DNA from 2 places in the Arthrobacter sp. Y3223164 genome. Region 2 is predicted to be linked to the other one. Evidence: riboswitches for the same ligand, from Rfam matches in the RefSeq annotation. Region 2 holds a riboswitch; the other holds the start of a gene.
The links. Region 2 has a riboswitch for cyclic di-AMP ahead of AC5RUJ_RS03190 (M23 family metallopeptidase). Riboswitches for the same ligand answer to the same signal wherever they lie in the genome.
Positions count from the first base shown of each region.

Region 1 (15,229 bases), on a different contig from region 2:
CGGTCATCCTGGCCGCGGCGCTGCTGTTGTCGGTGCCCCGAGCAAGCTGGCGGTATTTCGGGTTGTTCGTCACGGCGGTCCATGAACTTGGACATGCCTTCGCTGCGCTGGCCACGGGGCGGCTGGTGCGCGGAATCCATTTGCGGTTCGACCAGTCCGGCGCCATGATCAGCCGCGGGGCGGGCCGGGCATCAGCGGCCTGGACCGGGTTCTGGGGCTACCCGGTGCCCGCGCTGGTCGGGGCGGCGCTGGTGTGGGCCGCCTTCAGCGGTTGGTCCGGTGCCGCCCTGTCCGTCAGCGCGCTGCTGCTGCTGGCCACGCTCCTGTTCATCCGGAACCTCGAGGGCGTCGTCATCGCCGTGGGGTTGGCGGTAGGTGCTCAGCTGCTGGTGTGGTTCGCGCCGGTGGAGTGGCTAGGGCACCTGACGCTCGCCATCGGCGTCGGGCTCCTGGTGGGGGCCGTGCGGGACTGGCTGAATCTGCTGAGCGTGCACACCCGGCGCCGGCACCAGCTGGCCAATTCCGACGCCTTCATCATGGCGCGCCGGACCGGGGTCCCGGCCGCGCTCTGGCTGGCCGGGTTCGCGGTGGTCATCCTGCTGTGCTGGGCGGCTGCCGTGGCGACCGCGGCCGCTGTCGTCCCGCTGGCGATTCTGTAACGGATTCCCGGTCCCCTCGGCCTTCTGGAGTGGCCCTGCTCACAGCAATGTCATTCGCCTTGGGGTCCGAAGGGACCGCGTCGGTGCACGGGAATTATCGCCGTGTGTGAGACGTTGTTGACCGATGTTGAAATCTGTGGAACAGCAGCTATGATGGGCGCTCGCAGATAGGTCAAAACAACGAGAACTTCAGGAGTTTTAAACCCGCATGGCAACCGATTACGACGCACCGCGCAACAAGGACGACGACAACAATAATGAGTCGCTCGAAGCCCTTCAGGCTCAGCGCTCCGGTGGTGCGAAGACCGCGCTGATCGACGTCGAAGACTCGGACACCGCCGAGGGCATCGATCTGCCCGGTGCCGACCTCTCCGGTGAAGAACTGGTGGTTCAGGTTGTTCCTCCCCGTGAGGACGAATTCACCTGTGGCTCCTGCTTCCTCGTCCGTCACCGCAGCCAAGTAGCCCGCGAAAAGAACGGCGAGAAGTACTGCCGCGACTGCGAAGGCTAAATCCCCAATCTTTCGAACCCCGCGCTGGGACCAGCGCGGGGTTCTGTGGTTAAATCACACGCTTCGGACGGCCTCGCGGATCGGCGTGCCGCCGTTGATGAACTCGATCACCTTGCCTGCAGTGGCAGGAACGGCCAGCACTTCGGCCGCCACCATGGCAACGTCTTCGCGGCTCACTTCACCGCCAGGAGTACCCGGTCCGGCTTGGATCTTCCCGGTCGCGGGCTGCAACGTCAACGAGCTCGGCCCCAGGATCGTCCAGTCCAGTGATGTGGACTTCAAGTAGTCGTCCGCGGCGGCCTTGGCATCGGCGTAGGGGAAGAACGCGTTGTCCTCCGGCACGCCGTGGTTCTTGCCGGCGCCCAGATAAGACACCATGATGTAGCGCTGCACCCCGGCCGCCACGGCTGCGTCCATCGACCGGATGGCCGCGTCCCGGTCGACTGCATAGGTCCGGGCTGGATTGCCTCCGCCAGCGCCGGCCGACCAGACGACGGCGTCGTGGCCGCGCAGTCGGTCTGTCAGGTCGTCGGTGGTTGTCTTCTCGACGTCGGCGATCACCGGCACCGCACCCGTTTCCCGGACATCGGCGACGTGGTCCGGATTGCGGATGATGGAGCTGACTTCATGGCCCTGCGCGGTGAGGATGCGGGACAGGTGCAGCGCGACCTTCCCGTGGCCCCCGAAAATGGCAATGCGTGACATAAGGTTCCTTTCGGTGTCGTCCATCCCAATCTAGGCACGGAGTCAGGTGGCGGCCAATGGCCGGCGTCCTTGACGGTGACGGCGCCCAGCCGTCGCCCGGCCTGATTCGGTGGCTGCTCGTCGCCGCGCTGGCTCCCCGTTGACGTGCGTTCGGCGGGTTGGTCCGCTGGTTAGGCCGCCGCGAGCCCGGCCCTCCGATTCCGCCGTCTTAGCCGTCGCTGCCGGTGAGATGGATACCGGCTTCCGGCGTGGCCACCCGGAAACTGAAGGACTGCTCGATGTACAGGTAGACGAACTCTTCATCATGCCGGTCGTAGCCCACCGAGAGGTCCTGGCCCGATTCGAACAGGAAATCGCCGCCGCGCAGGCTCATCACGATGGCCCCGCGGACTCCCGGCGCCCAGACAATCGGACCGCCCAGCAACTTGCGCAGGTGCTCGGACAGCAGATACCCGCCCCGCTCGGTCGCCTCCACCACGGCGGTGTAGTGTCCGGGGCCGAGGGCCAGGCCGAACGGACCTCCAATGCCGGCCTGGAGCAGCGCCGAGACGGCCTTGGCAACACGCTTGGGGTAGTCATTGAAGTCAGTCACGCGGGGCACCGGCGAATGCGGGGTCGCGCTCGTGACCCCCTCAATGCCCACCTGGCGCCAGCCATGGAATACGGCCGCGTTCTCCGCAATGGCAATCTGCATTGCTGCCTCGGCCAGGTCCGTGAGGTCCACATCGGCCGCACCCCGGTCATGGTCAAGCAGTTCCAGCCGCGAAACCTTGAACGGTGCGCGCATCTCCACCAGGGGCAGCACCCCGCGCCGTCGCGTCGCCACGCCGTCGGCCAGGGCCGGACCCGTGATGCTTTCGGTGCGGCCAAGGTTTGTCGCCGAATACTCCCAGCCGAATGGACCAGCGAAATCCACCATTTTGCGGGCCCCGAGCGCAACGGTGAGCCGCTCCCTGGCCTCCCGGTCCAGCAGCGCCCAACCACCGTCGGAGATGGGGGCGTGCTCGCGCAGCAGGTGATCCATGGTCATGAGAAGTCCTCCTTGAGGCTGCCGATTCCCAGGGACGAATCAGAACCGGCTCGCCACCGGCGAGGGTCCGTACGACGTGCCGCACCCGACGGAGAGCGGCCCACCGGCCCGGATGCAGGGACTGCAGTTTCGTCGGTGCCCGCAGCGGTGCCGGCAGCCGTTGCTGCCTCGGCCGCCCCGCCGTTGGCCACAATGTCGCCGTCCTGAAAGAGGGTGCCCCGGGCGATCTGGCGCCATTTCGGTTTCCTGCGCAGGAGAAACTCCAGGTCCATGCTGAAGTGCTTGAACTCCTCCGCCAGGGAATCCTCCATGATGGCGACCGATTCCGGGTCCTTCTCCAGCGACATCCGTTGTGCGTACCAGCCGATGGCCTCGGCCTCCTCTGTCAGGTTGGCGCACATACGCGCAAAGGTCCGCGTCTCGGCGGAGAGCTCTGCGGCGGGTTCGTGGTACTGGTCAAAGCCCATCTGGATTCCTCCGTGAGGTTGTGCCTCTTTGCCAGCGTAGCCACGGCCCCGCTGGCTGACTACCTTTGACGGGCGGAAGGCCCGGGAGTGCGGCCTGGCTACCGTATGACCGCCAGGCGTAGCCATAGATCGGCCGAACTGCTGCGTTCTTGTCTATTTCTGGCCGGCCCGGATCGGCCATCTTCCGGGCGCTGGGATTGCCCCATCGCGTAGGGCTTCTGCCGGTGAAATCCGCGCTAGGCCTACGCAGTACACCGGAAGAATCCATGAAGAACCACAGGGACGGCCCGTCGCGGCCGGCGAGTTCACGGCGGACCGCTAGGGACGGCCCGGCGCGACCGACAAGTCCACGGCGTACCGCTAGAGAACGGCCCGGCGACGCGGACGCGTTATCGGGAACGCTACCGCGGCATAGTAAAGTTGCAGGGTGATTCGCCGAAACTCCGCCTTGCTCATGCTGCCACTCGTCGCCCTGCTTGCCACCGGCTGCGCGCAGGTCGAACAGGCCGCCTCCGACGCCGTCGACCAGGCCGCCAATTCCGCTTCCGAGGCCGTGAACCAGGCCGCGTCCAACTTGGCCAACGCAGCGGTCGGGGAAGCAGTCAAGCAGGTGTGTGCCCCGATTCAGGACGGCAGCATCGGTGAAAATGAACAGGAGATGCTCGCTGGTCTGGTTTCTGCCGCCGACGCAGCCGGTGTTCCCGCGGAGATCACAGGGCCGATGTCGCAGATCGCCGAGTCCGGCGACCAGATCCCGGCCGACGCCCTGGCCTCCATGCAGCAAGCCTGCGACAACAACGGCGCGGGGTAGTTAGGCAACCAACTGACCACTCCCAAACCGCTCTTGCGCGGAATGGGAAAGCCTGTGGGGCGCCAGGGCAGCCGGGGGACCGGCGGGAACGCCGCTTTCAGAACGGCGGCGTTTCAGGCTGGGCCGGCCAACCGTCAAATGGACTGGAACTTCTGCCGGGCGGCGCCGTGGCTCCCGCGGCGCTGTCCGCCCCGATATCGAGTTCCGACTGCATCGGGACCTTCGGCGGACCTAAGTGGCCGAACGGCGTCCTGCGGACCGTCGCGTCAGGGTCTAATGGGCCTCCGTCCGGGGGAGGGCTGCCGGACCGACAGGGTTCTAAACCTACTTCGGCCGGCTCCGGCAGGCGTTCGGGCAGCGGCGCGTCTTTCAACCACACGTGGTTGCGGAGCGGCCTTTGAGCCGGGTCGACGCTGAGCGGCGGTAGGAACCAAGGCACGCCCTTGCTCACGGTGACCCGCCAATCTCCCTGATGCAGCAAATGGTGGTGGTGCCCGCAGACCAAAACGCCATTGTCGACAGAGGTCGGACCACCCTTTTCAAACCACTGGATGTGATGCACTTCGGTCCAGGGAGAGGGCGCAGTACAGCCGGGGAAGGCACAACCTCCATCCCTGGCGATGATGGCCAGCCGCATGTACTTCGGAAACAACCGCTGGGACTGGCCGACATCCAGAACCGCACCCCTGCCGGAGAAGATCACCGGGATGATGTCGGCATCGCAAGCTATCCGCCGTATTGCCTTGGCGCTCAGCGGCCCGGAGAAGATGCTGGTTCCCGGACGTCCGACTTCGGAGGCCAAATCCTTGTAGTCGATGGTGACCAGCAGTTGCGGCCGTCGACCGCCGGCCGCTGGTAGAAGATCCGTGGTGAGAGCGATTTTGCAGGCACCAATGAGGCCGTCGAGCTGCTTCTGCTGCCGGGTACGCCCGTCCTCTACCGTCGCATCAACTAAAGCATCCGCTCCGCTGTCTCGAGCATCCGTGTCCGGGGTTAAGACCTCGTCGTCGTTATCGGAAGCGCCGTTCAATCGGGAGGCCGCATTTGGTGCGTCAACCGCGTCAAATCCTACTGCCCCGGCCGTGGCCGTCCCTTCCCTCAAACGAGGGTTGGTGGCGGTGTTGTAGACGGTTGCAAGAACTTCATTCTGTTCGTCGGTGGCGTTGATTTCGTAGCAATGTAGGCCATTGCGCCGCCCGCGATAGAACAGGCCCTGGCGTGCTTTGAGCTCGGCTGGCCCGAGATCGGCGCCGGCTGGGTTGAGGCCGCCTTCCCAATGCCGGATCAGCAGCCTGAGCGAGTCGGTGTCGTAATCGGAGGCATGCTGAACCAGTGCCTCTTCCATCTTGCGGAGCTGCTCCGGCTCGGCGGTGCGACGCAGCCCATCGACAGCCCTTCGGATCAGGGTTGCGGCCTGACCAGAGACCATTCCATCATCCATTGCACGGGCGAGCACCGGCAGCCTGGGCGACACAACAGGCTTACCCGGGGGCGCTGGGCGGACTTCGGTGGCTTCCGCGAGTTGGAAGCGTCGTGCAGCCTCCTGCCGGGCAATGCCCAACTTCGCCCGCAGATAGTCTTCGTTCGATTTGTAGGCGCCGCGCATACGATGATTCGGTGCCTCGGGGTCATGAGGCTTGTCTGTTTCCCCAACGGCGGCGATGTTTTGCTCTTTGATGATGCCCGCCAGAATCAGCTGGGTTTGACCAACAATGTTGGCCAGCTCTTCAACCTCTGCCGCCGTCCGGGCCACCGACTTGGTACTGCGTGTCAGCCCGTCGTTCCGAAGGCGATTATTCAGTTCGCTGACCTCGGCGCGGATCCGGGCCAGCAGGACGGAATCGTCCTGCCCTGCCCCCGCAGCCTCATCCAGCACCTCGATCGCCATAAATACAGCCTATGAAGCCCTCGAACAGGGTAGGGGAACCAAGGGTCGGCATGTGGATGAGCAAGCGCGCGGGGCTGGCTGTGGAGAAGAAGTGGATGGGTGCTCAGGCACGGGCGTCGAGAGTCAAGCGATCTCGATGTGTGCAGTCCCGACATCAACGGCTCAAGCAACCGGATCTCGACCGGCTGGGGTGGAAGGAGCTCGGCCGGCTATGTGCAGCTGGGCTCCGCAAGCACCGTCAGCGCGCGACCGGCCCGCCCTCCCGGGCCCGCCCAAACCCCGTCGTCAGCGGGCGACCGGCGCGCCCTCCACTGAAGCCGGTTCGCCGGCGGGCTCCTCCACCGGTTTCCGGATGAAGAACGCCGCCGCCACGGCCACGATGGAGATGAGGGCTCCGGCCAGGAAAGCCATCCGCACTCCGCCTGCCACCGCGGTCGTCGTTGCCGCACCTTCGGCGGAAAGAACGGCCGCCTGCATGGACATGACGGTGACGAACATGGCGGTGCCCGCTGCCCCGGCCACTTGCTGCACCGTGCCGATGACGGCGCTTCCGTGCGAGTACAGCTGCCGCCGCACCGACCCGAGACCAGCGGAAAACAGCGGCGTGAACAGCAGCGCCAGGCCCACGCTGAGCACGATGTGCGCCGCCAGCAGCGTCAGCGCGGCGGTGTCCTCGCTGACCGTAGAGAAGAACCAGAGCACGGTGCTGACCACCGCCGTTCCCGGCACCAGCAGCACCCTCGGGCCGAACTTGTCATAGAGCCGGCCGACGGCCGGGGCGAGCAGGCCCATCAGCAGCCCGCCCGGCAGCAGCATCAGCCCGACCTGCAGCGGCTCGAGCCCCAGAACCTGCTGCATATATATAGGGAGCAGAATGATGGTGCCGAACAGTGCGGCCATGCTGACAGCCATCAGCCCGACGGACACGGAGAAGTTGCCGGAGCGGAAGGTCCGCAGGTCCAGCAACGCCCTGTCCGAGCGCTGCAGCCGAACCTGACGGAGCAGGAATACCAGCAGCCCCACGCCGCCGGCCGCAAATGCAACCCACATGGCGGCACCCGTGCCCGGCCCCGCCGTCGTTGTTCCGTGCCCGGCGCCGACCTGGCTGAGGCCGTAGATCAGCCCGCCGAAGCCGATGGCGGAGAGCGCCACGGACGGCAGGTCCAGCGGCACCGGCCGGGGCTCGGTCACGTTCTGGATCCGCCGGTTGCCGACCGCCAGCATGGCCAGCGCGATCGGCAGCACCAGCCAGAACATCCAGCGCCAGGACAAGGTGTTGAGGATGATGCCGGAGATGGTCGGGCCGATGGCCGGCGCCACTGATATGACAATCGAGACGTTGCCCATCGTTTTGCCGCGGTCCTCGGCCGGCACCAGGTTCATCAGCGTGGTCATCAGCAGCGGCATCATGATCGCGGTGCCCGACGCCTGGACCACGCGGGCCACCAGCAGCACCTCGAACCCCGGAGCCAGCGCGGCCAGCAGCGTTCCCGCGGAGAACAGCGCCATCGAAGCGGTGAAAACCTGGCGCGTGGTGAAACGCTGCAAAAGGAATCCGGTCACCGGGATGACCACGGCCATGGTCAGCATGAACGCCGTGGTCAGCCACTGCGCCGCGCGGGCGCTGATGCCCAGGTCGTCCATCAGGTCGGTCAGCGCCACGGACATGATGGTCTCGTTCAGGACCACCACGAACGCAGACATCAACAGGATGCCAATCACGCGGCGGTTCCGGCGCGACTCATCAGCCGTCAGCCCGCTGCCGCGGGCGGGTCCGGGCCGTGCCGAGGCTCTGTTCGTCGACATATTTTTATTCACGGGGAGATCCTCGCGTGGAAATCGTGCTGTTGGGGGCGGCCGGAAACAGCCCAAGAAGGCCGGGCGCAGGCGGAGTAACAGCTTAACCTGCCCCCGCTGACTCCTATTCCCGGCGGTCAACCTCGAATAAACAACGACGCCGGTGCTCGCCGCCGGGCGGGAACCGGCATCTGTGGGGGAGGGGTGCGCGCGGATGGTTCCCCCACCGGTCCCCTCTAAGAGGAGCACTCCCGCCGTAGTTGAAGTGGAGGGAAAGTCGCGCTTACGGGTTAAAAGAGGAGAAGCCCCGCCGGCGCAAGGCCGACGAGGCTTCCCTGTGATCCCGGACCGGCCGTTGGGGGAATAGCCGGTCCAGGAGTTTTGGGGGTGGTTACATCGTGTAGTAACCGGTAACGGGCATGGCGTTCACGTCGTGCACCATGGTGCCCTGGCTTGGGTTCAGGGCGCTGATCATTTTGCCGCCGCCCAGGTAGATGCCCACGTGGCCGCCGCCGTTCTGCACCACCAGGTCGCCCGGCTGCGGGTTGCTGGTCGGGGTCAGGGCGCCGCCCTGGTGCTGGCTGAGGCGGGGGAGGTCCACGCCGGCCTGGGCGTAGACCCACTGGGTGAAGCCGGAGCAGTCCCAGCCTGCCGTGGAGGTGCCGCCCCAGACGTAGGGCGTGCCCTGGGCGGACAGGGCGATGTCCACGATGCTCTGGTTGCCGCCGGTGGAGGCCGGCTTGATGTCGGCGCTGGCCAGCGAGACAGTAGCGGCGTCGGTCGACGCAGCCAGGGTCGTAGCGGCTCCGCCGCCGCCCTGCGCTGCCTGTCCGCCACCGGACTGTGCGGATCCGGTCAGCGCGATCTGGTCGCCCGGGTAGATGATGGAGTACGCGCCGAGGCCGTTGATGGCCAGCACGTCCTGCACATTCTTGCCGTACTGGGCGGCAATCGTGCCCACGGTGTCGCCCGCGACCACGGTGTGGGTGGTGGCACCGGTAGCGGCACCGGCGTCGGCGGCCGAGCTGGTAACGGAAGCGCGCTCCACCTCGAAACCGGCGTTGGCCGGGGCGGCAACGGTGTCCGTTGCATTGGCAGCGCCGTAGGTCGGGACCGTGACATCGGCGGCGGCATTGGCCGGCAGGCCGGCACCCAGCATCAAACCACCGGCGGCTGTGACGACGGCGGCGCCGCGGCCGACGGTTCCGGCGCGGGACGAGACAGCCTGGGACAGACCGGCCACGGTGGTGTTGCGGACCGGGGTGGCACGGTGGCGTGCGCGATTGTTTTTGAGCAGCAAGAAGATACCTCTCCCAATGCCTGCGAGGTAAGCTGTCGGGTTCGGGTGGGAGTCACCCGGCCGTGCGGCAGCGCGGTAAGCACTCCGTACGACTTAACCCCAAGAGCCCCAAGAGGGGCCCAGAATGTGGGTCCCCCGCCTCTGCCAGATGTCTAGCGAACGAACTCGGAAAGGCTGGCAGAGCTAGGCAATACCCTCCGAGGACATCGGCGCATGATCGCCGACGTGCTGAAAACATTACATAACGGTTCGGTAACTGTCCAAGCCCTGAAATTTACCTGTGGATAACCTGAGAGCCATCTTGCGGTCAGGAGCGAGCAACCCCCAGGCGGCCGTTGCACGCGTCCGTCACGATACATCGGGCGCAACAATCGGCCGATTAAGCAGTCGCTGCGGGCTAACTTGTACGCTGGCAGAGTGGTGGACTTCACGCTTAAACAGCTGCAGTACTTTGTTGCAGTCGCTGACCACGGCTCAATCTCGGCCGCCGCCGCCGCCAGCCACATCTCACAGGCGGCGATGTCCCAGGCGCTGACAGAGCTGGAGCGGATCGTCGGCGCGCAGCTGATGGTGCGGCACCGGTCCCGCGGAATCGCCCTGACCGGCGTCGGGCAGCAGTTCCTGCGCGACGTCCGGAGCCTGGTCCGGCACGCCGACGACGTGCAGAACAGCATCATCGAGCGCCAGCAGGGGTTGGTCGGCCCGCTGGCCATCGGCTGTTACAGCACCCTGTCCGCCTTCTGGGTTCCGGTGATCAGCGAACGGTTCATCAAGCCGCATCCGCGCCTCACCGTGACCATGGAGGAAGGCGAGGCCGCCGAGCTGCAGCACCGGATGCAAGAGGGCTATTTGGATGCGGTGTTGACCCATACGCGGCACCTCTTGCCCGGCGTGCAGGCCCGCACCGTCAAGGAAGGCCGGCCCTACGTCCTGCTTGCTGCAAGCCACCCGCTGGCTTCGCGCAAAAGCGTCCGGCTCGCCGAGCTGGCCGAAGAAGACTTCGTCTCGCTGGACATCCCCACCGTGCGCGATAACCAGTTGGTCAATCTGCGGCTGTCCGGGCTGGATCCGAAGATCGCCTGGCGTTCGTCAAGTTTTGAGGCGGTGCGGGGCATGGTGGCGCGCGGCCTCGGCTACACCGTGCTGGTGCAGAGGCCGCCGGGCAATTACAGCTACGACGGGCTTCCCCTGGCCACGGTGGAAATCGACGGGCCGGTCGGCCACAGCGATGTCTGTGTGGCCTACGCCAGCGTCACCCGGCCCAGCCTCAGGCTGCGGGCATTCCTGGACTTTTGCGCAGAGGTCGGCGGCGCTGCGGCGAGCGGATGGGATGAGCACACGACGGCGTGACCCACCCTGGCGGCGCTGCGGCGAGCGGCTGGGATGAACACCCGACGGCGTGATCCCGCTTAACCGCGACGGCGGCCGCTGCCCCGGGCAACGGCCGCCGCATGCCGGTTACGGCACGGCTGGAGGAACTACATGTTCTCCGCGGTCAGGTCCTGGTCCTTTCCTTCCTTGATCGCCAGGATGCACAGCCCTGCGAGGACGAACGCGCCGGCCCAGACTGTCGCCACCAGCCACAGCTCGCCGCCGGCCGCCAGCACCAGCCCGCTGGCGATCATGGGGGTAAAACCTGCGCCCAGCGTCGAGGAGAGCTGGTAGACCAGCGAGGCGCCGGTGTAGCGCATCCGGGTCGGGAACAGCTCGGCGGTGAACGCCCCGAACGGTCCGAAGATCGTGCCCTGGATGACGCCGTTGGCCAGGAACAGCCCGATCGCGAACAGCCACAGCGTCCCGAGCTCCAGCATCCACATGATGGGGAAGGCCAGTACCGCGCCGGCGGCGATGCCGATCAGCATCACGGGCCGGCGGCCGAGCTTGTCGCTGTGCCGGGCCGCAAACCAGATGGCGACGACGGTCAGCGCCGCGCCCAACGCTTTGACGTTGAGGACGCTCGTCCGGTCCAGGCCGACCTCGTCCACCACATAGGAGATGGCCCAGACGGTCATCAGGCCCTGGACGGTGTAGGAGCTCATCCCCACCAGCGTGCCCATGATCACGTTCTTCGGGTACTTCGTCAGCACCTCGAGAATCGGGATCTTTTTCTCCTCGGCCTTGTCCTCCAGTGCAAGGAACAGCGGGGACTCGGCGACCTTGAGGCGCACGATCAGGCCAATGCCCACCAGGACGATGCTGATCAGGAACGGCAGCCGCCAGCCCCAGGTCAGGAACTGCTCGTCCGGCAGCACGGACACGGCCGAAACCGCCAGGGTGGCCAACACCGCACCGGCGGGACCTCCCATGTTGGCGAAACTGGCCGCGAACCCGCGGCGTTCCTTCGGCGCGTGTTCCAGGCCCATCAGCATGGCACCGCCCCACTCGCCCCCGACGGCCAAGCCCTGGACGATGCGCAGGACGATCAGCGCCAACGGAGCGGCCATGCCTATCTGCGCCGTGGTCGGCAGCAGGCCGATCAGGGTAGTGGCCACGCCCATGAGCACCATGGAGGTGATCAGCACGCCCTTGCGCCCCAGCCGGTCACCGAAGTGGCCGAAGATGATCCCGCCGAGCGGCCGGGCGATGTAGCCGACCGCCAGCGTGGCGAAGGAGGCGAAGATCCCCACCGCGGGGTCCAGGTTCACGAAGAACACCGTGTTGAAAACCAGCGCCGCCGCGGTGGCGTAGAGGATGAAATCGTAGAATTCGATGGCACTGCCCAGGAAGCTGGACGCCAGGATGCGCCGCATCTCCGGGGTGTTGAGGCTGGGGACCTTCAGGTCCCCGGGCTGCCTGTCGTTCGCCGCAGGGGCCGACGCCGTCGTCGTGTTATTGCTCATGGTGCAACCGCCATTTCGTCATGATCGGCGACTCCGGTGGCTTCCGGGTCGCTGGAAGAGAAGGAGATAACGTCCAGATCGTCGGGGATCAGGAACGTGCCGCTGAAGTCCTTGCCGTGTGCCTGCCAGACGGCGTCCGGAGTGGTTCCCGGCACCAGGTGGTGCAGCGCCAAGGTGCGGGCGCCGGCCTGCCGCGCGATCGCGACGGCGTCCTGCGGCGAGGTGTGGGACCTGCGGTGGTGGTCCATTGAGGCCCGGGCTTCGTCGGAATCGATGCTGCCGTACGCCCGCTGCACCCAGTCGAAGTCGATGGCCTCGTGCAGGAGCAGGTCGGTGCCGCGGGCCAGCCGCACCAGGTTCTGGCAGGGGGCGGTGTCGCCGGAGATCGTGACCGACCCTTCGGCCGTGTCGAACCGGAAGGCGAAGGCGGGTGCCACGGGCGGGTGCTCCACCAGGGTCGCTGTCACGGTGACCAGCTCATCGCGGTAGATCTCGAACGGCTCCATGCCGGCCGGCGTCGGGTTCTGGTTCGGGTGGTAGCCGATCGCGTCGGGGACCACGATGTCTTCGGCCACGAAATAGTCCAGCGGCGAGGGGCGCAGGGCGTCGATGACCCGGTCGTTGAGGTCGGTGGCGTACGCCTGCATCAGGTGGTGGAACATGTCCCGGGTGCCCGGCGTCGGCAATTGCGGGAAAACGGGCGACGGCGGAACCGTGGCGCGGGGTGAAGCCGGCGGCAATTCTCCCCGGTCGCCGGGTCCCAGAATGCGGATGCTCCGCTGTCCGGGCGTGAGGGTGAACAATCCGAAGATGGCCAGCCCGGCCAGATCGATCGTGTGGTCGGAATGCAGGTGGGTCAGGAAAATCCCGCGCAACGACGAAACCTGCAGGCCTGCTTTCATCAGCTGGCGTCCGACGCCGTTGCCGGCGTCCACCAGATAGACGGCATCGCCGACGACGACGGCGGTGGCGATGCCGGTCCGGCGGCCTGCATTCTCACCGGTCCACCAGCGGGGACCGCCCGCGGTGCCCAGCGTGACGACGTGCGGCTTGAGGGAATGGGTCATGGGTCGAGCTCCTCGGAAGTCTTTCCGCCTGTGGTGCCGGCGGAACCTGAATCCCATGATGCGGCTCACAAACACTTTCGTAAAACGGTAATAACCGACCTACTTAAACGGTTTCACTTATAACGTGGCCGGCCCGTTCGGCTGCCGGCGATCCTCTGCCGGCGATCCTCATCCGCGTCCGTGCCATTGTCCGGGCACGGCGGCGGGAGTAGGCTCCGCCTTATCCGGGCCGCGGGGACGGCCGGCGCTTCGGCTGTGGCCGGCGGCGTGGCCCAGCCACTTCGGAAAGGAATGAGCGCCATGCCCATCACGCGTGAGTTGATCATCAACGGCGAGCACGTCCCGGCAGCCTCCGGCAAGACCACCGAGGACATCGGCCCCTACACGGGCGAACCCTTCGCGACCGTCGCTGCCGCCGGGCCGGAAGATGTCACGCGAGCGGTCGACGCGGCGTCGGCGGCCTTCGACGATTGGGCCGCTACGCCTCCCACCCAGCGGGCAAAGATTTTCCTAAAAGCTGCAGATTTGTTCGAAGAACGGATGCAGCAGGGCATCGAGTTGATGGCCGGCGAGGTGGGCGGCGTGGCGGTCTGGGCCGGGTTCAACGTCCAGCTGGCCGCCAACATCCTGCGCTCGGCCGCCGCGGCCACCACCGCGCCGCGCGGCGACGTGCTGGCCACCGACCTGCCCGGCAAATTCTCGTTCTCCGTCCGGCAGCCCTACGGCGTGGTGGCGGCGCTGTCTCCGTGGAACGCGCCCTTCATCCTGGGCATGCGGGCCATGGCCATCCCGATGGCCGTGGGAAACACCGTGGTGCTCAAGCCCAGCGAGGACGCGCCCCTTTCCTGCGGCCTGTTCCTGGCCGACGCGTTGCTGGATGCGGGCCTGCCCGCCGGAGTGCTGAACGTCATCACGAATGACCGGGCGGACGCGAACGAGGTGGTGAGCACCCTGATCTCCGACCCCCGCGTGCGCAACGTGAACTTCACCGGTTCCACCAAGGTGGGACGCATCGTCGGAACGCTGGCTGCGCAGAACCTGAAGCCTGCGGTGCTTGAGCTCGGCGGCAAAAACTCCCTGGTGGTGCTCAAGGACGCCGACGTCGACTACGCCGTGCAGGCGGCGACCTTCGGCTCGTTCATGAACGCCGGGCAGATCTGCATGTCCGTGGATCGCGTGATCGTGGACCGCAGCATTTCCGAGGAGTTCTCGAGCCGCTTCGCGGAGAAGGTCGCCACGCTGCCCACCGGGGACCCGAGGAAGCAGGACACGGTGATAGGCCCGCAGGTCACGCAGGCCGCGGCGGACCGGCAGTATGCATTGATCGACGACGCCGTGTCCAAGGGCGCGACGGTGCTGGCCGGCGGCGGGAAGGCTGCCCAGGCCGTGGTGCCCGCGACGGTGCTCTCCGGGATCACCGAGGAGATGCGGATCTACGACGAGGAGATCTTCGGTTCGGCGACCACGGTGATGGAGGTGGACGGCCCGGAACAGGCGGTGAGGCTGGCGAACGACACGCACTACGGCCTTACCTCCGGTGTCATCACGGAGAACCTGGCCGAGGGCATCGAGGTGGCGCAGCGGCTCAAGACCGGCATTGGCCACGTTAACGACCAGCCGGTGCTGGATGAACCGATGGCCCCGTTCGGCGGCATCCAGGAGTCGGGCTACGGAAAGTTCGGCGGGCAGGCCGGCATCAATTCGTTCACTGAGGAGCGCTGGATCACCATCCAGCAGAACGGGCACGCGCAGTACCCGTTCTGAGCCGTCAGTCGCGGATGCGCACGGCCGTTTCGCGCATGTAGCGGTCCACGTGTGCGTACGCGTCGCGGGTCAGGGCTTTCCAGAGCTCGACGGCGAGGCGCGGGTTTTCGCTCTCCAGCCGGTTCATGGTTTCGGCCGGGAGGAGCTTGACCCGAACCGGGCCATCGGCGCGCACGGTGGTTTCCTGCCGGTCCGCGCTGCCCAGCGCCATTTCGCCGAACGTCATGCCGGCGCTGAGGGTGGTGAGTTTGACCCTGATGTTCTCCGGCCCGGTGGAGGTGGTGGTGACGCGGCCGGACAGGATGAAATAGACGCCGGCGAAGCGCTGGCCAACCCGGCGGATGAGCTCGCCGTCGTCATAGCTGCGCTCTTCCATCAGCTCCGCGAGCG
Region 1 is NZ_JBNHGF010000022.1:1,881-17,109, forward strand. Features, by position in the region: gene AC5RUJ_RS02825 (M50 family metallopeptidase) at 1-659, shown strand, start outside; gene AC5RUJ_RS02830 (DUF4193 domain-containing protein) at 868-1,170, shown strand; gene AC5RUJ_RS02835 (SDR family oxidoreductase) at 1,225-1,875, opposite strand; gene AC5RUJ_RS02840 (family 1 encapsulin nanocompartment shell protein) at 2,084-2,905, opposite strand; gene AC5RUJ_RS02845 (ferritin family protein) at 2,902-3,372, opposite strand; gene AC5RUJ_RS02850 (hypothetical protein) at 3,827-4,183, shown strand; gene AC5RUJ_RS02855 (HNH endonuclease signature motif containing protein) at 4,281-6,071, opposite strand; gene AC5RUJ_RS02860 (MDR family MFS transporter) at 6,357-7,877, opposite strand; gene AC5RUJ_RS02865 (C40 family peptidase) at 8,260-9,168, opposite strand; cyclic di-AMP (ydaO/yuaA leader) riboswitch at 9,172-9,336, opposite strand; gene AC5RUJ_RS02870 (LysR substrate-binding domain-containing protein) at 9,586-10,518, shown strand; gene AC5RUJ_RS02875 (MFS transporter) at 10,647-12,008, opposite strand; gene AC5RUJ_RS02880 (MBL fold metallo-hydrolase) at 12,005-13,075, opposite strand; gene AC5RUJ_RS02885 (aldehyde dehydrogenase family protein) at 13,376-14,839, shown strand; gene AC5RUJ_RS02890 (Crp/Fnr family transcriptional regulator) at 14,844-15,229, opposite strand, start outside.
Region 1: another riboswitch for cyclic di-AMP. It lies ahead of AC5RUJ_RS02865 (C40 family peptidase); the one in region 2 lies ahead of AC5RUJ_RS03190 (M23 family metallopeptidase).

Region 2 (13,514 bases):
ACACCGAGCCGAAGCTGCGGGCCAGGAACCGCAGCACGGTCCGGCGCAACGAGGGCCGCAGCCTTTGTCCGGCATGCTTGCCCAGCAGATCGCGCCAGTGTTTTTCGTGCCGGCCCTCGGCGTCGGCCAGGGCCAGCAGGATCTCGCGTTCCTCGCCCTCGCGGCGCCTTGCCAGATCGCGGTAGATGGCGGCTTCGGCGCGTTCGTCGGCAAGATAGCGGCGCCACAGCCGGATGTCGGATTTCGACGGCGATGCCTTGCCGTCGGTGTGGGCGTCCATAGGGTCGGGGCCGGCTGGATCGGGGCTCGTTGTCACGCTGCTCCTGAGTCGGACCGGAGACGGTTCGACGATCTCCGGTCAGTTAACCATCAACTGACCGAAGGTCTCGCTCGCCCGGGCGCAGCGGAACAGGCGGTACCTGCCCTGCGCTCAGGTGGACTGCCGGGCCGCTAACGCTGGCCAGTGTGTCGACAGGCCTCCACGCCCAGTGCGCGTTAACCGCGCGGCGGTGGAGCTACTCCCCTTCGCAACCTCCATTGTAGCCGGTCGGGGCGGTCCCTTGAGGACCGCCCTGCCGTCACCGTCTCCTAGCCGGACCCAGGCACCAGCGTCAGCAGACGTTCGGGCAAGGCGCCAGCCTCAGCTGCCGTTCGGGGCAGAGCCCACGCCAGCAGACGTATGTGGCAGCGCACCGCGTCAGCGCGTGGCGACCTCGTCGGGGCCCTCGACCGGGACTTCCTCCGTTGCCTGCCCCGCCACCCGGCGGTCCCACGCCTGGCGCACGGCGGCATCGGTGGGCTTCGTGAGCAGCGACACTCCCACGTAGACCAGCGCGGAGGCGATCAGGCCGTAGTAGATCGGCTCGTTGGCGTAAACGCCGGCATATTGTTCCTCGGCGTTAATCTCCAGCACGATCATGGTGGTCAGCGTGACGATGGTGCCGGCCGCCATGGACCACGCGGCGCCCAGGCCGGTGCCGCGCTTCCAGATCAGGCCGCCCAGGATCGCGACCAGCAGGCCGCCCACCAGGATGTCGTACGCAATGGTCAGCGCGGCGACCACGTCCTGCACCACGATGGCCAGCAGGATGGAGACAGCACCCAGGCCGAAGACCCACCACCGGTTGCCGGCCACATCGTGTTCGGTGTTCTCGTGGTCGTAATGGACGTGCTTGCCGAACCAGGAGGCCACGAACGGCACCACGTCGGCGCGGGCCACCGTCGCCGCGGCGATCAGGCAGCCGGACGCCGTCGACATCATCGCGGCCACGGCCGCGGCCAGCACAATGCCGCCGATGCCGATGGGCAGCAGGTTCATGGCCACGTCCGCGTAGACGTCGTCCTCGACTTCGATGGCCGGCAGTGCCACGGAGGCCGCCATGCCGATCAGGGCGCCGGCGGCTCCGTAGAGGATGCAGTAGATGCCGGCCGTCGCGCCGCCCCAGCGGGCGACCCCCGGGTTGCGGGCGGTGAAGACGCGCTGCCAGATGTCCTGACCGATGAGCAGGCCCAGCGTGTAGACCACGAAGTAGGTGATGATGGTCTGGACGCCGATGCCGGTCAGCGAGAAGAACTCCGCATCGACGCGCGAGCGGATGCCGTCCAGGCCGCCGGCGGCCGACCAGGTGAACGGCAGCATCAGCAGGAAGACGCCGACAGTCTTGATGATGAACTGTGCCATGTCGGCCAGCGTGATGGACCACATGCCGCCGACCGTGGAGTAAATCAGCACAATGGCGCCGCCGACGGCGATGGACAGCCAGCGCTCCCAGCCGAAGAGCACCACCATGATGGTGGCGTACGCCCCGGTGGACGTGGCGCAGAGCATGAGCGTGTACGCCAGCATAACGATGCCCGACACCTTGGTGGCATGCACGCCGTACCGCAGTGTGAGCATCTGTGCCACGGTGTAGATCTTCAACTTCTGCAGGGTCGGGGCGAAGAGCAGGCTCAGCAACAGCACGCCCGAGCCGATCGCGACGACCAGCCACATCCCGGAGATGCCCCACTTGTAGCCCAGGCCCACCCCGCCGACGGTGGAGGCTCCGCCCAGAACGACGGCGGCCATCGTGCCGGTGTAGAGGACGGGGCCGAGACGGCGGCCGGCCACCAGATAGTCGCTGGTGTTCTTGGTGCGGCTTTTGCCCCACCATCCGAAGAGCAGCATGGCGGCCAGATAGGCCACCACGATCACGACGTTGACGATTTGATTGTCCAAGGGAGACTCCAGGGGAGAATAGCGCGGAACACATGCCGAAAATTGCCTGTGGGGCAACAAGTGTTGAGTGTTAAGCTAAATGTGGCACGCGGCACAGGTCAACTCGGCCACGCTGCCGCTGGTTCCGCAGGGGTGGTTCGGCCACCCCTGCATGCCACCTCCGTCAACTCTGCACCGAGAAGGATGATTAGTGAAGGCACTGCCAGTCGAGCCCAGCAATGACCCGGTGGCCATAGGTTCGCGGATCCGCGCCGCACGCCAAGGTCAGCGCATGACCATCGAACAGGTGGCAGATTCGACAGGGCTCACCAAGGGATTTCTCAGCCGGGTGGAGCGCGACCTGACTTCGCCGTCGGTAGCCTCGCTGGTCACCCTGTGCCAGGTGCTGTCCATCTCCATCGGTGACCTCTTCTCGATGCCGGAAACGCACGTCTCGCGCGCGGGGGAGGGGCCGCGGATCAATCTGGGCGGCGAAGGCATCAAGGAGGAGCTGCTGACCGCCCGGCACGAGCGCCGGTTGCAAATCATCCGTGCCGTGATCGAACCGCGGGGCCGCGGGGAGGCCGATCTCTACTCCGTGGACTGCGACGTGGATGTCCTGCACGTGATCGCCGGCAAAATCACGCTGGTCTTTACCTCCGAGCGCTACGAACTCGACGCCGGTGACACCATCTCCTTCTCCGGGCGGGAGCCGCACACGTGGATAAACGAGACCGACGAAGAGGCCATCGTCACCTGGACGCTGGTCCCGGCGGCCGCGCGCTAGTGCCCGTGTTGCGCTGCCGTCCGTGCCGCGGTAGCCGCCAGTGCCGTGTAGCCGTGGCGTCCGTGCCGCGATAGCCGCCGCGCCGTTCCGCGTTGGCCGCCCTGCCGCCTTGCCGCCCGGACCGCGGCCTTGACTGTTACCCCCACCACAAATAACATCACAGGCAACAGATGTTGCACATGAGGCAACCGTCAGTCGGTCGTTCCAGTACGGCACGCAGCCATCCGCGGCTCCGAATGACCGACCCCCAGCCCGCCGCCCGCACCCCTCAGAGGAGAACCATGGAAGAGCTACGTGTGGAAGCCAACGGCCATCTTGGCCCGATCGATTCGTCCCGCATCCCGCGGTACGCCGGAGCCGCCACCTTCGCCCGGCTGCCCCGCCTGGACCAGGTGCAGCAGGCGGACATCGCCGTCGTCGGCGTACCCTTCGATTCCGGCGTGTCCTACCGCCCCGGCGCCCGCTTCGGCGCCAACCACGTCCGCGAGGCTTCGCGGCTGCTGCGGCCGTACAATCCCGCATGGGACCTGAGCCCGTTCGAAGAGGTCCAGGTGGCCGACGCCGGCGACATGGCCGTGAACCCGTTCAACATCAACGAAGCCATCGAGACCATTCAGCAGAACGCCCTCGACCTGACCGCCGCCGGCACCAAGCTGGTCACCCTCGGCGGTGACCACACCATCGCCCTGCCGCTGCTCCGCGCGGCCGCCGAGCGTGCCGGCGGTCCGGTCGCCATGCTGCATTTCGATGCGCACCTCGATACCTGGGACACCTACTTCGGTGCCGAGTACACGCATGGCACTCCGTTCCGCCGGGCCGTGGAGGAAGGCATCCTGGACACCGAGGCCATTTGCCACGTGGGCACCCGCGGCCCCCTCTACGGCAAGAAGGACCTCGACGACGACCATCGTTTCGGTTTCGGCATCGTCACCAGTTCGGACGTTTACTACGAGGGCGTCCGCGAGGTGGTGGCTAAGCTGCGCGACCGGATCGGCGACACCCCGCTCTACATTTCGGTCGACATCGACGTACTGGATCCGGCCCACGCACCCGGCACCGGCACCCCGGAGGCCGGCGGGATCACCAGCCGCGAGTTGCTGGAAATCATCCGCGGGTTCCGCGGCATGAACCTCGTCGGCGCCGACGTGGTGGAAGTGTCCCCCGCCTATGATCACGCGGAGATGACAGGGGTTGCCGGCAGCCACGTGGCGTACGAACTTGTCTCGCTGATGGCCGATACCGCGGCAGGCGGGTCCGGCAACGGCTACAGCGCCCAGGCGCTGAAGCGCGCGGGCGCGCCAGTCGGCGGCGGCAAGGGATCGGATCAGGAGTCCTTCGAATGACAGCAGCAGGCAAAGCCGACTCCACGGCACCGGCCGAACCGACCGTTCGCAACGGCGGGGACCTCGTCGTCGAAACCCTCAGCGCGTTGGGCGCGACGACGGTGTTCGGGATCCCGGGGCAGCACGCCTTGGGATTGTTCGACGCGTTGTCCCGTTCGCCGTTGCGCTTCGTCTCATCCCGGGTGGAGAACAACTCCGCCTTCGCGGCGGACGGGTTCTCGCGTGCCACCGGCGAGGTCGGCGTGCTGTTCCTCTCCACCGGCCCCGGCGCCCTGACCTCGTTGGCCGGGCTGCAGGAGGCCTATGCCACCGGCGTGCCGATGGTGGTCATTGCCAGCCAGATTCCACTGGAAGGTCTGGGCGCGCGCCGCAAGGGCATGCTGCACCAGCTCGATGACCAGAAGGCATCGGCGGCCAACGTCACCAAAAGCCAGCGGTTGATCCAGCACGCGTCCGGCATCCCGTCGGCCATTCAGGACGCGTGGACCGAAGCGATCTCGTCGCCGCAGGGACCGGTCTGGGTGGAGGTGCCGCAAAACGTGCTGCTGGACCCGATCATGGTGCCGCCGGTGGAGGACGCGCTGGCCGAGGCATTCGACAACCCGCCGCGGACCGAGCTGGTTAAGGAGGCCGTGCACTGGCTCTCCGAGGCCAAGCGGCCGGCGATCATCGCCGGCGGCGGCGCCCGCCGGGGCAAGGCAGAACCGTGGCTGCGCTCCATCGCGGAAAAGCTGCGTGCCCCGGTGGTTTGTTCGCCGGGCGGCAACGGCGCGTTCCCGTGGAACCACGAGCTCTCGCTGCAGTCCTGGGTCGAGGACCGGTACGTCACCGACCTCCTCGAAGATGCGGACGTCCTGTTGGTCGTGGGCTCGTCGCTCGGTGAAGTGACGAGCAACTATTTCACCATGGAACCGCGGGGCCGGATCATCCAGATCGACGCCGAACCCCGCGTCCTGGAGTCCAACGGCCCGGCCCTGGGCATCCGCGCCGACGCCGGCCAGGCACTGCAGGCGCTGGACGCTGCCCTCTCCGGCGATCCGGATAACGGACCCGACTGGCACGGCCAAACGCCCGAGCAGCTGGTCAAAGACACCCTGGCCAAGGTCCAGGCCCGCCTGGAGAGCCAGGACCTGGCCAAGGAGCGGACCTTCATGGCGGACATCCGCGAGGCCGTGCCGGACGACATGCAAACCTTCTGGGACATGACCATCTCCGCGTACTGGGCCTGGAGCTGCTGGGACTCGCGCGACGGCGAATTCCACTCGGCGCAGGGCGCCGGCGGCCTGGGCTACGGTTTTCCCGGCGCCATCGGCGGCAGCGTCGGCCTGGCCAGCCAGGGAAAGCCCGCACGCGTGCTGGCCGTCTCCGGCGACGGCTCGGCCATGTATTCGATTAGCGAGCTGGCCACCGTCCGACAGCATGACCTTCCGGTCACCTGGCTGATTGTGGACGACGGCGGCTACGGCATCCTGCGCGAATACATGGAAGGCGCGTTCGGCCGGGCGACGGCAACGGAACTGGCGCGGCCGGACTTCGTGGCCCTGGCACAGGCCTTTGGCGTGCCGGCACGCCGGGTGGCGCCGGAGGATGTCGGCCCCGCACTCCGGGAGAGCTTCGCCGCCGAGGGACCGAACGTCGTCGTCGTCCAGACACTGCTGAAGATGTTTGCCCCCACGCACCTCTGACGCAACGCCGGCGGGGCTCCAGCCACGTCGCCGCGTGCCGCCCGGCCAACAGCCTCTCCACCCCGGGTTTTCTCCTCGGGCGGAGGGGCTGTTGGCCAGTGGGCCGGCTCAGGCGAGGAAAGCGACCAGTTTGTCCTCGAGCGCGGCCAGATCGCCGGTCTTTTTGAACTCGCACTCCCAGACGGTCAGGACCTGCCAGCCGGCCGCCTGCAGCGCCGACCGTTGGGCTTCGTCGCGGGCAGCCGTACGCGTCCGCTTGGCTTCCCAGAAGCCGGCATTGGACTTCGGCGCATGCCGGCCGACCCTGCAGTCATGGGCATGCCAGAAGCAGCCATTGACGAAAATCACTTTTCGCCGTCCGGCGAAAACCAGATCCGGTTTGCCCGGCAGCTTCCCGCCGCGTGCGCTGCCATGCAGGCGGTAGCGGTATCCCTTGGCATGCAGCAGTTTCCGGACCAACAGCTCGGGTTTGGTGTTCTTGCCGCGGATTTTGGCCATGTTGGCGCTGCGCTGCTGCGGGGTCAGCGAGTCGGCCATACGTAAAGTCTAGGGGAGCACGGTACTGCCCGGCGGGCCGCCGGCCGCCCGGCGGCGCCGTTACCGCGTCCGGGGAACGCGTCCGCCGCTGCTAGGTTAAACGTAAGCGGCATGCGAAGGCCGCGCCTTACCTTTGAAAGGACCTTCGATGCGCTTGATCGGCACTTCGGACATCAAGATCTTCCCGCTCGCTCTGGGCGGCAACACCTTCGGCTGGACCTCGGACGAGTCCGGTTCACAGCAGGTGCTGGATGCCTTCACCGAGGCCGGCGGCGACTTCATTGACACCGCGGACAGCTACTCCGCGTGGGTTCCGGGTAACCGCGGGGGCGAATCCGAGGAGATCATCGGCCGCTGGATGGCCGAACGGAAAAACCGCGAATCGGTCGTCATCGCTACGAAGGTGGGCGGTCATCCGGAACTCCAGGGACTGTCGGCGGTGAACGTGGCTGCTGCCGCCGAGGCTTCACTGCAGCGGCTGGGCACCGAATACATCGACCTGTACTACGCCCATTACGACGACGAGGGCACCCCGTTGATTGAGGCGGCCGCCGCGTTCGACGCCCTGGTGAGGGAGGGCAAGGTCCGCCAGATCGGTTTGTCCAACCTGTCTCCCGAGCGGATCGCCGAGTGGATGAACATCGCCCAGCAGAACGGTTTTGCGCTGCCGGTCGCGCTGCAGCCGCACTACAACCTGGTGGCCCGCAAAGACTACGAACAGGGCTATGCTCCGTTGGCCCGCGAACACAACCTCTCGGTGTTCCCGTACTACTCGCTGGCCGCCGGTTTCCTGTCCGGCAAGTACCACTCGACGGATGACGCCGACAGCAGCCCGCGCGGCGGCATGCTCCGTGATTACCTCACGATGGAGGGCTTCGCGGTCGTCGACGCGTTGGAGACCGTCGCCCAGTCGCGCGGCATCTCCCTCACGACAACCGCGCTCGCCTGGCTGCTGACCAAGCCCGGCATTACCGCTCCGCTGGCCAGCGCCCGGACGCCCGAACAGCTGCCGGAGCTGATGGCCGCCACGGACGTGGAGTTGACCGCCGACGAAGTCGCCGCCCTGGACCGGGCGTCGAGGCCCTTCGCCTGACCGGCCCTTAACGACGACGGCGATGCCGGGTGGGCATCGCCGTCGTTGGTGGCGGAAGCTCCGCCGTCGTCAAGGGTGGGTTAGAGCCAGCCGGCCGGATCCACCAATTGACCGTCCTTGACAACCTCAAAGTGCAGGTGGCAGCCGGTGGAGTTGCCGGTGGTGCCCAGCTGGCCGATGGCCTGGCCCTTGGCCACCTTCTGGCCCAGCGAAACGCCGATCGACTGCAGGTGGTTGTAGGTAGTCTTCAGGCCGCTGCCGTGCTGAATTACGATGCGGTTGCCGCCGCCGCCAACCTGCCAGCCGGCCTCGACGACCTTGCCGCCGTCGGCCGCGTGGACAGGGGTGCCGCAGGCCATGGCGTAGTCAATGCCGGTGTGCAGCTCGCCGGCAGCACCGGTGATCGGGTTCTGGCGGTAGCCGAAGCCGGAGGTCTGGTTCATGTTCGGGATCGGAGCGGCCAGCTTGCCGGTGGCAAAGCCGACGGTCTTCGCCTTGGCTGCGGCGGCCTTCTTGGCTGCGGCGGCCTTCTTGGCTGCGGCCGCGGCCTTTGCCTTCTTCTCCGCTGCAGCCTTCTTGGCCGCAGCTTCGGCCTTCGCCTTCTTCTCGGCTGCAGCCTTCTTGGCGGCCGCCGCCTTTTCGTCGGCCTTCTTCTTTTCGGCGGCCTCGGCGGCAACCTGGGCTTCCTCCGACGTAGCCTTGCTGGCTACCTTGGCCCGGTCAAAGCGGATTTCGGCCTCCTGGGCCGCCTGAATCTGCACGGGGCTTTGCTCGGAGGCGCGGTCGGAACCTACGTCGGTAGTGCCGCCGGCTTGGGCCACCGGGACCACTGCCGCGGCCAGGATGCCGGCGGCAACGGCAGCCAAGCCGGTCTTGCGGGCGAGGGAGTAGGCCGCCGGGGATGCTTCCCCTTCGCGGCGGGCAGGGGAGCCCTCGCTGGAACGGGAGATCTTAGCCAGGGCGGAACGCGAGATCTTGGACAGGGAATTCGTGGGGGTGTCGGAACGGCGACGACCGCGCACAGGGTTGTTCACAGGGTTTCCTCTCTTGCGCCTGCGAAGTTAGCTGTCGGATTCGAGCGAGAGTTCACTCGGTCCTGCCGGCAGTCGGAACTCAGTGTCGGACTGTGCCGGTGAGGACTTCACCCCGAGGTGCCCCCAAGCACCGTAAGTGGTTCCTCCGCCCCTGCCTTCGATGTAAAGCTCGATTCTTCTGGTCCGCTGGCAGGGTTAGACGTGCGGACCGGATGCCTACCTAGATAGATAGGAACAAATTCAAAATTACCGGAGCGACACGCGGCGTTACAAATTCGTTATCCGTGTTCCTTGTCACCAGAAGTGCCTCGGTCTAAGGTGATTCCTTGCGGGGCTCCGCTAACGGCCCGGCAGCGCCGCGAACTCCAGATGGATGCATACTCGGCTGGATTACCGGGGAGTGATCGGAGGTTGCACGCCGTTCCCGGGCCGTTAGTGGAGCCCCCGCGCCGGGGAGTGAGCGGAAGTTACACGCCGGGGAGTGTTCGGAGGTTACACGCCGTTCCCGGGCCGTTATCCGGGCCCCGCGCCGGGAGTGTTCGGAGGTTACACGCCGTTCCCCGGCCGTTATCGGACCCCCGCCCGGGAGTAACGCCTCCGCCGGGCAGCCTCCAGTTAGCATTGGCGGCCCGGCGCGCACCAAGCCTTCGCAGTGCTGCTCTCGGGGAAGTGAGCAGTGGATCGTGGCGGCGCAGACTGCGGAAGCGGTGAAGGCCTGCCGTGATGAACGCAACAAGCAGGGGCAGGCATCCGGATGTAGCCGCGTACCGGTCAGTTCGGCTGGCGCAGCAGGCCAAACCCGGCGAGCAGACGCCGAATCCCGGCCGGCGGCCCGGTCCCGACGATCAGGCGCTGACCCGGACTCGGGTCCGCGGCCCGGTGCCGATAATCAGGTGTTGACCGGCTCCGGAGCCAAAACTAGAGTGCCGCCGCTCCGGCCTCCGCCACCGATTGGTCCTGCTCCCCGGAGCCGCCGCTGACGCCGATCGAACCGACCACCTGGCCGTCGCGGGAGAGCGGGATGCCGCCGGCGAAAATCATGATGCGGCCGTGGTTGCTGGCATGGATGCCGTAGAACTGATTGCCCGGCTGCGAGTTGTCGCCCAGGTCCTTGGTCTGGATGTCGAACGCCCGCGAGGTGAAGGCCTTGTTGATCGAGATGTCGATGCTGCCCAGCCACGCCCCGTCCATCCGCACGTGCGAGACCAGGTTCCCGCCCGCATCGGCGACGGCGATGTTCATCGGCTGGCCGATGTCGGCGGCTTTGGCCTCGGCGGCGGCAATGACCCGGCGGGCGTCTTCCAAGGTGACGGTGTCCATGTTTGCTCCTAGGTTCAAGGCCCCGTCGCGGGGCCTAGCTGATGTAACCGTTGGGGTTGAGCACGTACTTTGTGGCGGCACCGGCGTCGAACTCCGCATAGCCCTTCGGCGCGTCCTCCAAGGGGATGGCCGTGGCGTTCACGGCCTTCGCTATTTGCACCCTGTCGTGCAGGATGGCCATCATCAGGCCGCGGTGGTACTTCATCACCGGGCACTGCCCCGTGGTGAAGGAGAGCGACTTGGCCCAGCCCGTGCCCAGCGAGAGCGAGAGCGAGCCCTTCTGCGCGGCCTCGTCGATTCCGCCCGGGTCGCCGGTGACGTACAGCCCCGGGATGCCCAGCGCCCCGCCGGCCGCAGTAACCTCCATCAGCGAGTTCAGCACGGTGGCTGGCGCCTCTTGGGCGTCCTTGCCGTGCCCGCGGGCCTCGAAACCCACCGCGTCCACGCCGCAATCCACCTCCGGGACGCCCAAAAGCTGTTCGATCTGGTCCCTGGGATGGCCCTGGGAGACGTCCACGGTCTCGCAGCCGAAGCTGCGCGCCTGGGCGAGGCGGCCCTCGTTCATGTCCCCGACAATCACGACGGCGGCGCCGAGCAACTGGGCACTGGCCGCAGCGGCCAGCCCCACGGGGCCGGCGCCGGCAATGTACACGGTGGATCCAACCCCCACGCCGGCGGTGACGGCGCCGTGGAAGCCGGTGGGGAAGATATCGGAGAGCATGGTCAGGTCCATGATCTTCTCGAGCGCCTGGTCCTTGTCCGGGAACTTCAGCAGGTTCCAGTCGGCGTAGGGGACCAGCACGTACTCGGCCTGGCCGCCCACCCAGCCTCCCATGTCCACGTAGCCGTAGGCGCTGCCCGGGCGCTCCGGATTCACGTTCAGGCAGATGCCGGTCTTCCGCTCCTTGCAGTTCCGGCAGCGTCCGCACGCGATGTTGAAAGGGACGGAGACGATGTCGCCGACCTTGATGAACTCCACGTCGGAGCCGACGTCGACGACCTCGCCGGTGATTTCATGGCCCAAGACCAGGTTTTTCGGGGCAGTAGTACGGCCCCGGACCATGTGCTGGTCGGAGCCGCAGATGTTGGTGGCAACGGTGCGCAGGATGACTCCGTGCGATACCTGCCGGCCCACGTTGTCTGGGTGGACCCCCGGACCATCCTTGAGCGTGAAACTTGGATAGTCGATGTCGATCACTTCGACCTTGCCGGGTTCCTTGTAAGCCACTGCTCGATTGCTGCTCATGGGGATTCCTCTGATGCGGAAGTCATGGATGGTGGGTGCCACGGTAGCCCTCTTGGATGGGGGCTGGCTAGGGTTGAGGCAGCCTCGCCCCCGCAGTCCAACACCTCTTGTGGCCCGTTGAAGGCGGCTCGTGTGCTTCTTGCGGGCCGACGCCCGCCGCCGAAGCGTGGCGCCCCGCCCTCCGACGTCGGCTCGCCCCGGAATAATCTTCACGATGCCTTGGTTGACCCATCTAGATGCGATTGCATGAACAAACCAGGAGGGTCTCAGTGTCAGAGCGCAAGATCGTTGTTATTTCCGCCGGACTCGGCGTTCCGTCCTCGAGCCGGATGCTGGCTGACCAATTGGCTGCCTCTGCCGTGGACCAGTTCCGCCTGAAGGGCGTCGAGGCCGAGGTCCGACTGGTGGAGCTGCGTGACCACGCCGTCGATATCGCCAACAACATGGTGACCGGCTACGCCGCGCCGAAGCTGGACGAAGTGCTCAAGGCAACCGTGGCAGCCGATGCGCTGATCGTGGTGACCCCGGTCTTCAGCGCCTCCTACAGCGGGCTGTTCAAGTCCTTCTTCGATGTGGTCGAGCCGCGCGCGCTCGCCGGCAAACCGGTGCTGATGGGCGCCACCGGTGGCAGCGCCCGCCACTCGCTGGCCCTGGACTACGCCGTCCGTCCGCTGTTCAGCTACCTCCGTGCCCGCACGGTACAAACCACGGTCTTTGCCGCACCGGAGGACTGGGGCGCCGGCGAGGCGGGAACCGGCGGGCTGTCGGAGCGCTCGGACCGGGCGGCCGCCGAACTGGTCGACCTGGTGGAGGGCGCTCCGGTAACCGAGCGCGGCCGTGGCGGCGTCGAATCCAAAAGCTTCGAGGAGATCCTCGCCAGCGTCGGCCACTGAATGAGCGCCTACCGCTGAGCAAGACGAAGGCCCGGTCGGGAGTGGTCCAGCGATGCGCACCCGCGCAGCGTCACCACCCCGACCGGGCCTTTGCCGTGGCTAAAAACGTTCCGGTTGGTCATCGCTGCTGATGCCGTCGGCCTCGAACAAGTCCTGGTCGTTGACCGTCGATTAGGTCGGCTTGGTGCCCGGCGCCGTGCGCAGGACGAGCCTGCTGTCGGGGCGGCCAAAGGAAGTCATCGACACACATCTTTAACGATGAGGCACCGCCGTTGAGCCGGTTGTCCGGCTCAGCGGCGGTGCCTGGGTCATCTCCGTGCCCGAGCACGGTTGGCCAGTGTTACTTGGCCGGGGTGATCAGCGAGGAAGCGCCGGAGCGGGCGGAGTCGAAGCGGGCTGCGACGTCGGCCCAGTTGACGATGTTCCAGAACGCCTTGACGTAGTCGGCCTTGACGTTGACGTAGTCGAGGTAGAAGGCGTGCTCCCACATGTCCAGCATCAGCAGCGGAATGGTGCCTACCGGGATGTTGCCCTGCTGGTCGTAGAGCTGCTCGATGACCAGGTTGCCGCCCAGGGGTTCGTAGGCCAGCACGGCCCAGCCCGAGCCCTGCAGGCTCAGCGCTGCGGCGCCGAAGTGGCCGCGGAACGCGTCGAAGGAACCGAAGTACTCATCGATGGCGGAGGCCAGTTCGCCGGTGGGCTTGTCGCCGCCTTCCGGGGAGAGGTTCTTCCAGAAAATCGAGTGGTTGGTGTGCCCGCCGAGGTGGAAGGCCAGGTCCTTGGACAGCTTCGGCACGTTGCCGAATTCGCCCTTTGAGCGGGCGTCGGCCAGCTGCTCCAGCGCGGTGTTCGCGCCGGCCACGTAGGTGGCGTGGTGCTTGGAGTGGTGCAGCTCCATGATCCTCGCCGAGATGTGCGGCTCCAGGGCCGCGTAATCGTAGTCGAGCTGGGGCAGTTCGTACTTGCTCATGTTCTTCCTCTCGTCGGAATTACTGTGCGGAAACTACTCAGTGCACACTTCCAGCCGGCACGGACAACCGGTGGTTGGCCCGCCAAGCTGCCAATCCTCATTCAAACATGACCGAGGCTGGCACCGTAGCGAATTTCGCCACTGACGTAGCCGCGCATCCGCAGCCTGTCGGGCGGTTTGACCCCTGAGACGACATTCCACATCCAGAGAGCGGGCGCGGTGAGGTCAATTCGTGCAGTCGCAGAGCCCCGCGAACGCCCCCAGCTCCTCCAGCCCGGCGGGCCGTGCCGGCAGGTAGTCCGTGAGGGCGCGGGAACGCACGATAACCGCCCGCCACTGCCCGCGCGAGACAGCCACGTTGTTCCGGTTCCGGTTAAGCACGAATTCCATTCCGCGCGGCGCCTCGGAC
Region 2 is NZ_JBNHGF010000026.1:1,059-14,572, reverse strand. Features, by position in the region: gene AC5RUJ_RS03225 (VIT1/CCC1 transporter family protein) at 1-280, opposite strand, end outside; gene AC5RUJ_RS03220 (sodium:solute symporter family protein) at 698-2,167, opposite strand; gene AC5RUJ_RS03215 (helix-turn-helix domain-containing protein) at 2,409-2,984, shown strand; gene speB (agmatinase) at 3,266-4,327, shown strand; gene AC5RUJ_RS03205 (thiamine pyrophosphate-binding protein) at 4,324-6,012, shown strand; gene AC5RUJ_RS03200 (very short patch repair endonuclease) at 6,121-6,549, opposite strand; gene AC5RUJ_RS03195 (aldo/keto reductase) at 6,698-7,642, shown strand; gene AC5RUJ_RS03190 (M23 family metallopeptidase) at 7,723-8,676, opposite strand; cyclic di-AMP (ydaO/yuaA leader) riboswitch at 8,680-8,856, opposite strand; gene AC5RUJ_RS03185 (GlcG/HbpS family heme-binding protein) at 9,595-9,996, opposite strand; gene fdhA (formaldehyde dehydrogenase, glutathione-independent) at 10,031-11,242, opposite strand; gene AC5RUJ_RS03175 (FMN reductase) at 11,512-12,135, shown strand; gene AC5RUJ_RS03170 (superoxide dismutase) at 12,476-13,105, opposite strand; partial or broken gene AC5RUJ_RS03165 (DEAD/DEAH box helicase) at 13,331-13,514, opposite strand, start outside.